Regions from separate parts of the Halobacillus sp. 12SKB genome, predicted to be linked through region 2. Evidence: riboswitches for the same ligand, from Rfam matches in the RefSeq annotation. Region 2 holds a riboswitch; each other region holds the start of a gene.
What was found. Region 2 has a riboswitch for thiamine pyrophosphate ahead of tenA (thiaminase II). Riboswitches for the same ligand answer to the same signal wherever they lie in the genome.

Region 1 (3,275 bases), 1.5 Mb from region 2:
CAAGTGTCTTTTAGAAAGGATCGATACCATGAAAAAATTCAATTACGTCCCATGGGTCGTGGGGCTTTCCATCGCTATCAACCTCATCGTTGTAGCTTTATTGTTTTTACCGAAAGTGGACGGGGATCTTGGATTCAATATTAAACTCCTTCCCCTCCTGAATGCCGTCTTGAATTCCTTTACGTTCGTTTTCCTGCTTGCTGCCTTGTTCATGATCATCAGGAAAAACGTCAAGTGGCACAAGCGTTTCATTTTCGCTGCTTTCACGTCGACGGCTCTTTTCCTCGTTTCGTACTTGACGTACCATTCGATGGCGGAGTCGACATCGTTCGGCGGTGAAGGGATTGTCGCAGGGATCTATTATTTCATCTTGATCACCCATATCGTACTGGCTGCACTCATCGTGCCTCTTGCCCTGCTTACATTGTTCCGCGGGCTTGCGATGAAGGTGGACAAGCACCGGAAAATCGCGCGATGGACGATGCCGTTATGGCTGTATGTCAGTCTCACCGGCGTCATCGTCTACTTGATGATTTCCCCTTATTATTGATGCGACAAGGCGCGACGAAGCACCTGGTTTATTGTCGAAATTATTTGCTTCCTTCCTGCACCTTATTATAGTAGAATAACAGTTAGAGAGTTGCCGCTAATTGATTTCTGTAGATTTATGTTTCAACTAATGCTATTCAGGGAAAATGTAAGGTTCAAGGTCAGATAATAAGGAGACTACAATGGATCTACTCCAATTTATGAAAAATGAAGGTTACACTTCGGCCAAGTTCTCCTCGTTGACTGGTGAAGACGTCCAATTGGTGTTGAATGATGTGGCTTCAACAGAGGACCTTTATCAACTAATGGATGTGACGCCGACCTCCGTCACTTATTATCCTTATGAACGCGTACCGTATATTGATTGTTTCATAGATCAGAACGTGATGAAATTACGCTTGTCAAAAGCATAAGGCATGGACCGGATCCGCTTTTGAGCGAACCGGTCCTTTTATTTTCTAGCAAAAGATGGTTTACAAATCTATGACTCTCGGCTACGATGGAAGCAACGTACAAGAACTGCATACGCGTTTTGCACTGGGGGAGCTGCTTGAAGCGGCTGAGAGGAAAATTTCCGACCCTTGGAACCCGAACTAGATAATACTAGCGTGGGGAAGTGCGGTCGTCATTCACAAGGACCAGACTGGTTCTTCCTTTATGAGTGGTAGACTGCATTCCCGTGGGATGCAGTTTTTTTGTGCTCAAAAAAGGAGGAATTCGAAATGGATCATCAATGTGGAACATCAAGAATCGCGGGGTGCTCTTTTTCCGTACACCCGATGGCAGACAATTTCGTGGATTACATCAAAGCGAGCTTACGTGAGGTGGACAGCTCGAAAGTGTGGATGAAGACGGATGACGTCACGACGACCGTGCGTGGCCGGATGGAACATGTCTTCGATGTCACCGAAGCGATTTTATTACATATCGCGAAAACGGGTGTCCATGTCGCTTTTCAAGGAACGTTTTCCATTGGCTGCCCGGGGGATTCTTCCGGCGATGTCCATATGGATGAGTCGGAGGAACGGTTGAACAAACCACAATCCAGGGAAATCGAACAGCGGATTGCGGCGAAGTTCTCTCTGTATCCGATGGGTGGCGGCGATTATATGGACACGATCTACCGTCAGATACAAGCGATGAAAGAAAAAGGCGTTGAAGTCACGCCTGCGCACTACTCGACCCGTCTCGACGGGGATACGCGCGACATTTTCACAGGGCTTGAGGATGTGTTCAGGGAAACGGAAGCGAGCGGCTCATCGCATACGGTGATGACCGTGACGGTCTCTGCCAACAGCCCTTCCCATAAGGATGATCGCTCATGAACAGCTGGAAACTGAAAGAAATCGTCGTCATGTCCGTCCTTTCTGTCGTCTTTGCGGTCGTGTACCTGGCCTTCCTTCCGGTCGGGAAAATCCTCGTCGGCTTTTTCGGACCGATCGGCTATGACCTCATCTTCGGCATCTGGTTCATCGTATCGATCATCGCGGCTTACATCATCCGCAAACCCGGTGCCGCGTTTTTATCGGAAACGATTGCGGCCGCGGTCGAAGTGCTGCTCGGCAATGCGGTCGGCCCGATGCTTCTTGTTTCAGGGATGATCCAGGGGCTCGGCGCAGAATCGGCCTTCGCGATGACGAGGTACAAGCGTTATGACCTGTTCACCCTCATGCTTGCCGGTGTAATGGCCGCTGTGTTCAGCTTCGTCTGGGGTTACTTCCTATCCGGTTATGCAGCACTCAGTACCGGGTACGTCGCCGCCATGTTCATCGCCCGCATCATCAGCGGCGCCATCATTTCAGGTGTCGCAGGCAAAGCGCTCAGTGACGCCTTAGCGAAAACGGGTGTCCTCTCAAGCTTCGCTCTCGGAAAAGAACACCGAAGGAAGCATGCGGCATGAGTCAGGAAGTGATACGCGTCGAGGACCTCACCCTTCATTATGAGGAAAGGCGAAAGCCTGTGCTGTCCCGGCTGAATTTTTCCATCGATGAAGGAGAAAGCATGCTGATCCTCGGTCCGAGCGGGTCGGGGAAAAGCTCCCTCACCCACTGCCTGAATGGACTCTATCCGAGAGAACTCGACGGTTCCATGGAGGGAGAAATCCATGTGAAAGGACGGAGGACCGACTCCTACCCCGCTGGTGAAATGGCACAGAACGTCGGCGTCGTTTTCCAGGATCCGGAGACGCAGTTCTGCATGATCACTGTTGAGGATGAAGTGGCCTTCGGGCTTGAGAACTTGAATACCCCTTATGCGTTGATGGTGGAAAAAGTGGATAGGGCTTTACGATCGGTCGGAATGGAAGCTTTCAAAACGGAGAACATCTCCAGCCTCTCCGGCGGGCAGAAGCAGAAAGTCGCCCTTGCCTGCATTCTCGCGATGGAACCTGAGGTGTTGATCCTCGATGAACCGACGGCGAATTTGGATCCGGTGGCGAGGAAGGAATTCATCCAGCTTTTGAAGAGGTTGAAAAAGGAGCTCTCTTTCACCCTGCTTGTCATCGAACATAAGCTGGAAGGCTGGCTGGACTTGTTGGATCGGGTCCTCATCATTAATGAAGGTGGGGAGCTCGCCTACGATGGTCCGCTTCACGACCATTTGAAAACCTACGCCCGGGACATTCATGAGATGGGCATCCAGCTTCCTTATGCTACAAGGACAGCTCTGGAACAGGAATGGACGCCTCCCTACCCGCTTCACATCGGAGAAATGCCGGCTGTTGCTTT
Region 2 (3,275 bases):
AAGGGGGATATCAGGTTTTTCATAAAAGCTATGAAGAGGCGGAAACGGCTCTGAAAATCGGTCAGCAGCATGAAGAAGGGGAGCGGACATTTTTCAGTGATACAAGAATGAATCGCCTGCTCATGGCACTGTCCCACGAAGAAGAAATCGGAGCGATTGTTTCAGATACATTAGAAAAGCTGATTGATTATGATCAGAAGCGGCAGACAGAACTGATTCATACGTTTATGGTCTACAATAAATACAATAGCAATGTCAGCCAGACGGCTCGTGCGCTGAATTTGCACCGGCAATCTTTGCTGCACAGATTGAGAAACATTGAACATTTGACCGGGCTGTCTCTTCTCAATGCTGATGACCTCTTTTTGCTGGAGCTCAGCGTAAGGTTATGGCTTTTGAAAAAAGTCGATGCATAGAGCGCTCCCTCGGGATAGCGCTCTATTTTTCATCTTTGACGGTCGTTTTCCATTCGCCCTCATTTGTCCCGCGTCGATCCAGCTTGACGGTCCACTGGTCGGATTCTTCATCAAAAGAAAGCAGAGAAACAATCAGCACATCGGCCTTTTCTGGTTCTTTTTCAGATAATGCAGTAGAAAGAGCTTCAGAAGCTTTTAAATCTGCTCCCTGGACTTCACTCATTTCAAGTTCCTGGACTTTTTCAGCGGTGGCTTGTTCAGGGTAGGACTCAGCGATATCCCCGTCTACCCAGACCTCGACCTGTTTGCCGACCCATAGGCCTTCAGGGGCATTAGATACCCACATGGCCCGTCCTTCTTCGCCTGATCCATCATCCATCGGCGTGACAACCAGGATACTGTCCTCATCCTGCTCCATGACAAACCCGCTCATGACCGGATCGGAGGCTTCTGCTTCCACTTCATTCTGGTCTACTTCTTTTGTCTCTGAAAGCCCACATGCAGTAAGGGATAAAGAGAAAACTATGAACATACCAAGCATCCACCTTATTTTCATCATTCCCACACTCCTTATCTATTAATGTTGACGTTTGAACGGGAGGAAAAGTTTCACATGACAGAAACATCCAACTTTGTTATGATGAAAATCACCAAGCGAATAAGTTTATGAAACTACTAGGGGAGCCTGAATGGGCTGAGAGGAAAGCGAGCAAGCTTTCTGACTCTTACGAACCTGATCTGGTTAATGCCAGCGGAGGGAAGTAGTCAGACGATACGTGTATCGACTTACTGCATACCAGGCCAGGTCCTCTAAGGATCTGGCTTTTTTATATGGACCCATTCAGCTCCTGTACGGAAGGTGGTGAATAATGAGAAACACAAAATTAATCACAACGATGGCTGTGCTTGTTGCCATTGGTACGCTTGGGGCTCAATTTCTCTGGTTTCCGGCTGGAATAGCGAAAGCTTATCCTGTTCAGCATGCGGTTAATGTGATCGCGGCGGTGGTGCTTGGACCCGTCCCGGCGGTCATGATTGCTTTTGTCATCGGGCTCTTACGTTTGTTATTAGGTCTCGGCACCTTTCTTGCTTTTCCGGGCGGAATGTTTGGTGCATTGTTGGCAGGGCTTTGTTACCGAATGTATGAAAGAAAAAGGTCTGCGGTGATTGGTGAAGTTCTAGGCACTGGAGTCATCGGGGCTTTGGCAGCTGTACCGATTGCACACGTCTTAATGGGAAGTACAGCTGGTGTTTTCGCGTTTGTTCCTTCTTTTGTCGTAAGCAGTGTCTCGGGGGCTTTGATTGCTATCTTCATTTTATCACGAGTGAAAGTTGAAAACATGATCTTACAACCATAATACACGGAAACTGCTAGGGGCGCGAGTAATCGCTGAGATAAGGAGACATTCCTTGGTCCCTCAATACCTGATCCGGGTCATGCCGGCGGAGGGAAGTAGTAAGAATCCCCTTCTGTCCTCTAGTAGCTTCCAAGAATAATAGGAGGCTCTATCATGTCTTTTTCCAATCAATTAAGAAAAGAAAATCAGGATATCTATCAAAAAATCTTCTCCCATCCCTTTATCCAGGGCATCGGGAAAGGAGAGGTTCCAAAAGAAGCCTTGATTCACTATATTAAAGCTGATTATGAGTATCTGAATGCCTTTATGCATGTCTATGGAATCGCAATTTCCAAGTCTCCGGGCAGGGAAGACATTCAATTGTTTAATGAACAAATCGATTTTGTATTAAACAGTGAAGTTCACCCTCACAACAACTTTTGCGAACAGATTGGCGTTCCTTATGAAAAACTGCAAGGGTATCCATTGCCGCCGACCGCTGACCACTATATCAAACATATGCTTTTCCATGCCTATCAAGGAGGCATCGGAGAAATATTAGCAGCTTTGCTCCCGTGTCCTTGGACCTATTATGAAATCGGGGTGGAGCTGATGAACACCTATCATCCAGAACCTGATCATCCCTACCTCCCGTGGATTGAGTTTTATGCCAATACGGAAGTGAAGAGTCTGACGGCGGTGTTATGTGAACGGCTTGATCAGTGTGCTGAACAAGCGTCTGAACCGGAAGAGCACCGTATGAGGGCAGCCTTCCGAAAAAGTTGTCAGCTGGAATACGCCTTTTGGGATATGGCTTACACTCAAGAGCAATGGCCTTGTGAAAAGGAGGGTGTGAGATGACGAATGTATCATGTGCGTTGACGATCGCCGGAACAGATCCGAGCGGGGGTGCAGGTATTCAAGCAGACTTGAAAACGTTCCAGGAGCTGAAGAGTTATGGCATGAGTGTTGTGACCTCGGTTGTTGCTCAAAATACGACAGGTGTGAAGGATGTCCACCACCTCCCGGAAAATTTTATTATGAGTCAACTGAAAGCAATTTCTGAAGACATGCCTGTTCATGCACTGAAAACAGGAATGATTGCCAACAAGAAAATGATGAGAGTCATTAGTGAATGGTTGGATGAGGTGGATGCTCCTTACGTCATGGACCCTGTCATGGTTGCCCAGAGTGGCGACCCGTTGATTGAAAAAGAAGACCAGCGCTTTTTGAAAGAATATCTTGTACCAAAGACATCGCTCGTCACTCCCAACATTCCGGAAACGGAAGTGCTTGTTGGAGGGGAAATTGAAACAGAAGCAGATATGAAAGAAGCGGCCGAAGTAATTGTGAAAGAATTAGGTGCGGATGCGGCCCTTGTCAAAGGGGGCCATCTCAATGGAAGAGCGGTTGATTTTTTATATGATGGGGGGCGTGTCTATGAATTTGAATCCGAACGTATTGATTCTTCGAATACGCATGGCACAGGGTGTACGTATTCAGCAGCCATTACGGCTTACCT
Region 3 (3,275 bases), 2.3 Mb from region 2:
CTTTTTCCAATCCGTTTTAAACGGTTCATTATGTAGCCTCCTCAACTAGAGTGCTTATTTTATTTTCACTATAATGCCCCGTTTCAAACCTTGATCTCAGAAAAAAATAAATAAAACGCCATTTATTGAGATGTTTCGAAGTTCGTTTGCTGTGCTGAGAGCCAGGGGTGGCAGGGAAGCAACTCGCTTTCCTGCGGGGATGACGGCAAGCCTCCTCGGACTTCGTCCTGTGGGGTCTTGCCAGTCCATCCATTCCCGCGGGAGTCTCGCAGCTTCCCAACCACCCCATTCGATGGATGAGTGAAACGAACCTCTTTACCATGTATGATTGTCTCTCGCAATTCCTTATCTATAGTAAAGGGCACTCTATAGAAGGATTTTATATCCAGAATAACGGCTTTGAAAATTCATACTTCTCCTTCCTTGATAGAAAAGCTTCTTATTCCAGAAGTGGTTTCGAGAATCTTCCATGGAAAGGGGCGGAGGGGAAGGGCGAGACTCCTGCGGGGAAAAAGTGCAGGGTGAGACCCCGCAGGACGCAGTCCGAGGAGGCTCACCGCGCTCCCGCGGAAAGCGAGCTATTCCCCGCAGCCCCATCCACTCAACAAAAATCTCGAAACTGAGTCTTAAAGAACAATAACAAAAGAAAGAAAAAATCCCCCTCTCGATGATCCGACATGGAGAGGGGGATTTTTGTTAATGGCTTAATAGTTTTGGTCGTTTTACAAATAGGAGACTAACGACGATACTGCTTAGGATGAACGCGGGCAGCATGTATCCGCCATTATAGACGAGGGAATACAACCAGACCGGCTGGCCTTCCGGGGCGAACTCGCCGTAAAAAACGATGCCTGCGAAAAAGTGTCCGAAAAAGCGCAGCACACTTCCAATCAGGCAGCCGGCGATGATCCATCCGACCAATCGACGGGACTCTTTCGATTTGATCGCCTTCCATAGCGGTTTCGCCACTAAACCTGCCCCTCCAATCACAGCAAAGGCAACAACATAGTCCAGAAATGCCTGGAGAGGGGTCATAATATAGGCGCCTGTCATGATTTGGTAGATTCCCAGCAGCAAACCGGTGGTGACGCCCCCTTTTAAGCCCCAGCGAAAGGCCATGATAAACACAGGGACCATCGCAAAGGATACCGATCCTCCCTGCGCCCACAGTTTAAAAGATAAAAACGGGATGATATCCAACAACAATGCGAGTGCTGAAAAAATCGCAACTTCTACGAGAAATAAAACGCGACGATTTCTCATTTCAACATTCCTCCTAAAAAAAGACACAAAAAAAGCAACGCCAAATAGGGAAGCTTCCTGATGGAGGAGTCCCAATTCTGCATTGCACCATCAAAAAAGCCGCCATCCCTACGCCAGTGCTAACTGACAGGTTCGAAGGGTCAGAACGAAATGTTCACTCTCAGCCGGAGGCTCCCCTTGAAGGCTTTATACCGTTTACTTTTCTTGATTTGTCTCTATTATAATAAACTTTTTACTAGATTACAAAACCTTTTCTATTTCCCGGGCAATCACTTTGTGTTCGTGTACATTTGGAAAAATTCCAGCGTACGCTCGATGATCATATCCTTGTCATGATCAAGGGTAGCCACATGGTAACTGTTTTCCAGATGGATAATCTCCTTGTGTTCAGAAAACACCGATTCGAAAATGACTTCTGAATTGTGAGGTGGAACGACGTGATCCTCATCCGATACGAAAATCATGATCGGACAGTGGATTTCGTCAAGCCTGTCCTTCACTTTACCCATCAACGTGACGAGCTCGCCGATCGATTTCACTGGTGTGCGGTCATACGCAAGTTCAACGGTTTCCGGATCCTTGATATCCGAGCCGATGGCATCAATGAAGCGTTCGTCCATTCCCTGACTATTTTCAAGTGCGGGTATATCGATAGCCGCATTGATCGGAATGACGCCTTCAATATCCCGATGCTCACTCGCCATATATAATGCAAGGGTTCCCCCCATCGATAACCCGACGACAAAAATTTTCGAACACCTTTCTTTCAACCAGTTGTATGCTTCTTCTACGGACTGCACCCAGTCCTGATGAGAGGACGATTCCATGTCCTCCGGGGTCGTTCCGTGCCCTATCAATCGCGGACAGCTGACGGTGTAACCTGACCTTGCATACGCTTCGACTAACGGCTTCATGCTCTGTGTTGTTCCAGTAAACCCATGAGAGACAAGAATGCCGACTTCATTACCCTCGAAGCGCATCTCCTCCGCTCCATGCATCACTTTTTCCATTCAACCCCACTCCTTTGGCTTTCTCTTTTCCAAGAATTTTTTGTAACACCGTCTTTTCCAGCCACTTCCACGGCAGCAAACGTTTGAACCACACATTCGCCCGAACTCCGGGACCTATGGGATAGCGGAGTTTCACAAGCGTTTCTTTTTCCATCAGTCCGGTCATCAGATCAGACACGTCCTCGGGGTTGCCGTGGGATTCACTGTTCAAAGCATTCCACAACCCTTTTATGTAATCGGCGTAAGGAGATTCAGGGTCCTGGACTTCTTCCGGCATTTCAAGCCCTGTCGACCAAATATTGGTCTGATAAGATCCTGGCTCGATCAGCGCGACATCGATCCCGAACGGTTTCACTTCGAAACGGAGACTTTCCGATAATCCCTCCAATGCGTGTTTGGATGAAACATAGGCAGATAAGCCAGGAAAACCGATCAGTCCGCTCACACTGCTGACATTTAAAATCTTCCCACTTCCCTGTGCACGCATCAGTGGCAGAACCGCTTTCGTAACGGCGATCACACCAAAGACATTCGTATCAAACTGCTTCCGGTAGGTTTCAAGCGGCACCTGTTCAAGAAATCCACCCACCGCATAGCCCGCGTTATTCACGAGGACATCCAGCCTTTCCAGCGTGTTCACTTTTTCTGAAAAACGCGCGATGGACTGTTCGTCCGTCACATCCAACGGCCACACTTCGATCCGGCTACGTACTTCTTCATCAAGTGTTTCGTAGGCGGCGGCCTTTTCTACATTTCTCATCGTGGCGATGACACGAAAGCCTTTTTCGGCACATTTCACAGCTGTATGAAAACCGAATCCACTGGATGCTCCTGTAATGAGTACGGTTTGTTTCATAATCTGACTCCCCCTTGTGCTAATCGTTACCCCATATCATTCGCTGTCACACCCTTATTCTCCTCTTTCTCGGAAACCTAAACAGCTCCGCATCGTCATATCACGACATAATTCCGATACATAATGTATGGTTTTAGGCATATTAA

Region 1: it holds a riboswitch for thiamine pyrophosphate, as region 2 does, so the genes downstream of both, ACQ4XT_RS13880 (YkoF family thiamine/hydroxymethylpyrimidine-binding protein) here and tenA (thiaminase II) in region 2, are expected to answer to the same signal.
Region 3: it holds a riboswitch for thiamine pyrophosphate, as region 2 does, so the genes downstream of both, thiT (energy-coupled thiamine transporter ThiT) here and tenA (thiaminase II) in region 2, are expected to answer to the same signal.

The regions. Positions count from the first base shown of each region.
Region 1 is NZ_JBRFWR010000001.1:2,796,231-2,799,505, reverse strand. It holds gene ACQ4XT_RS13890 (DUF420 domain-containing protein) at 29-550, shown strand; gene ACQ4XT_RS13885 (hypothetical protein) at 732-962, shown strand; TPP riboswitch at 1,079-1,181, shown strand; gene ACQ4XT_RS13880 (YkoF family thiamine/hydroxymethylpyrimidine-binding protein) at 1,272-1,874, shown strand; gene ACQ4XT_RS13875 (ECF transporter S component) at 1,871-2,449, shown strand; gene ACQ4XT_RS13870 (ABC transporter ATP-binding protein) at 2,446-3,275, shown strand, end outside.
Region 2 is NZ_JBRFWR010000001.1:1,306,739-1,310,013, forward strand. It holds gene ACQ4XT_RS06470 (PucR family transcriptional regulator) at 1-416, shown strand, start outside; gene ACQ4XT_RS06475 (DUF3221 domain-containing protein) at 439-972, opposite strand; TPP riboswitch at 1,084-1,193, shown strand; gene thiW (energy coupling factor transporter S component ThiW) at 1,286-1,774, shown strand; TPP riboswitch at 1,780-1,885, shown strand; gene tenA (thiaminase II) at 1,928-2,614, shown strand; gene thiD (bifunctional hydroxymethylpyrimidine kinase/phosphomethylpyrimidine kinase) at 2,611-3,275, shown strand, end outside.
Region 3 is NZ_JBRFWR010000001.1:3,572,692-3,575,966, forward strand. It holds gene ACQ4XT_RS17800 (phospholipase D family protein) at 1-29, opposite strand, end outside; gene thiT (energy-coupled thiamine transporter ThiT) at 697-1,263, opposite strand; TPP riboswitch at 1,352-1,451, opposite strand; gene ACQ4XT_RS17810 (alpha/beta hydrolase) at 1,533-2,273, opposite strand; gene ACQ4XT_RS17815 (SDR family oxidoreductase) at 2,227-3,132, opposite strand.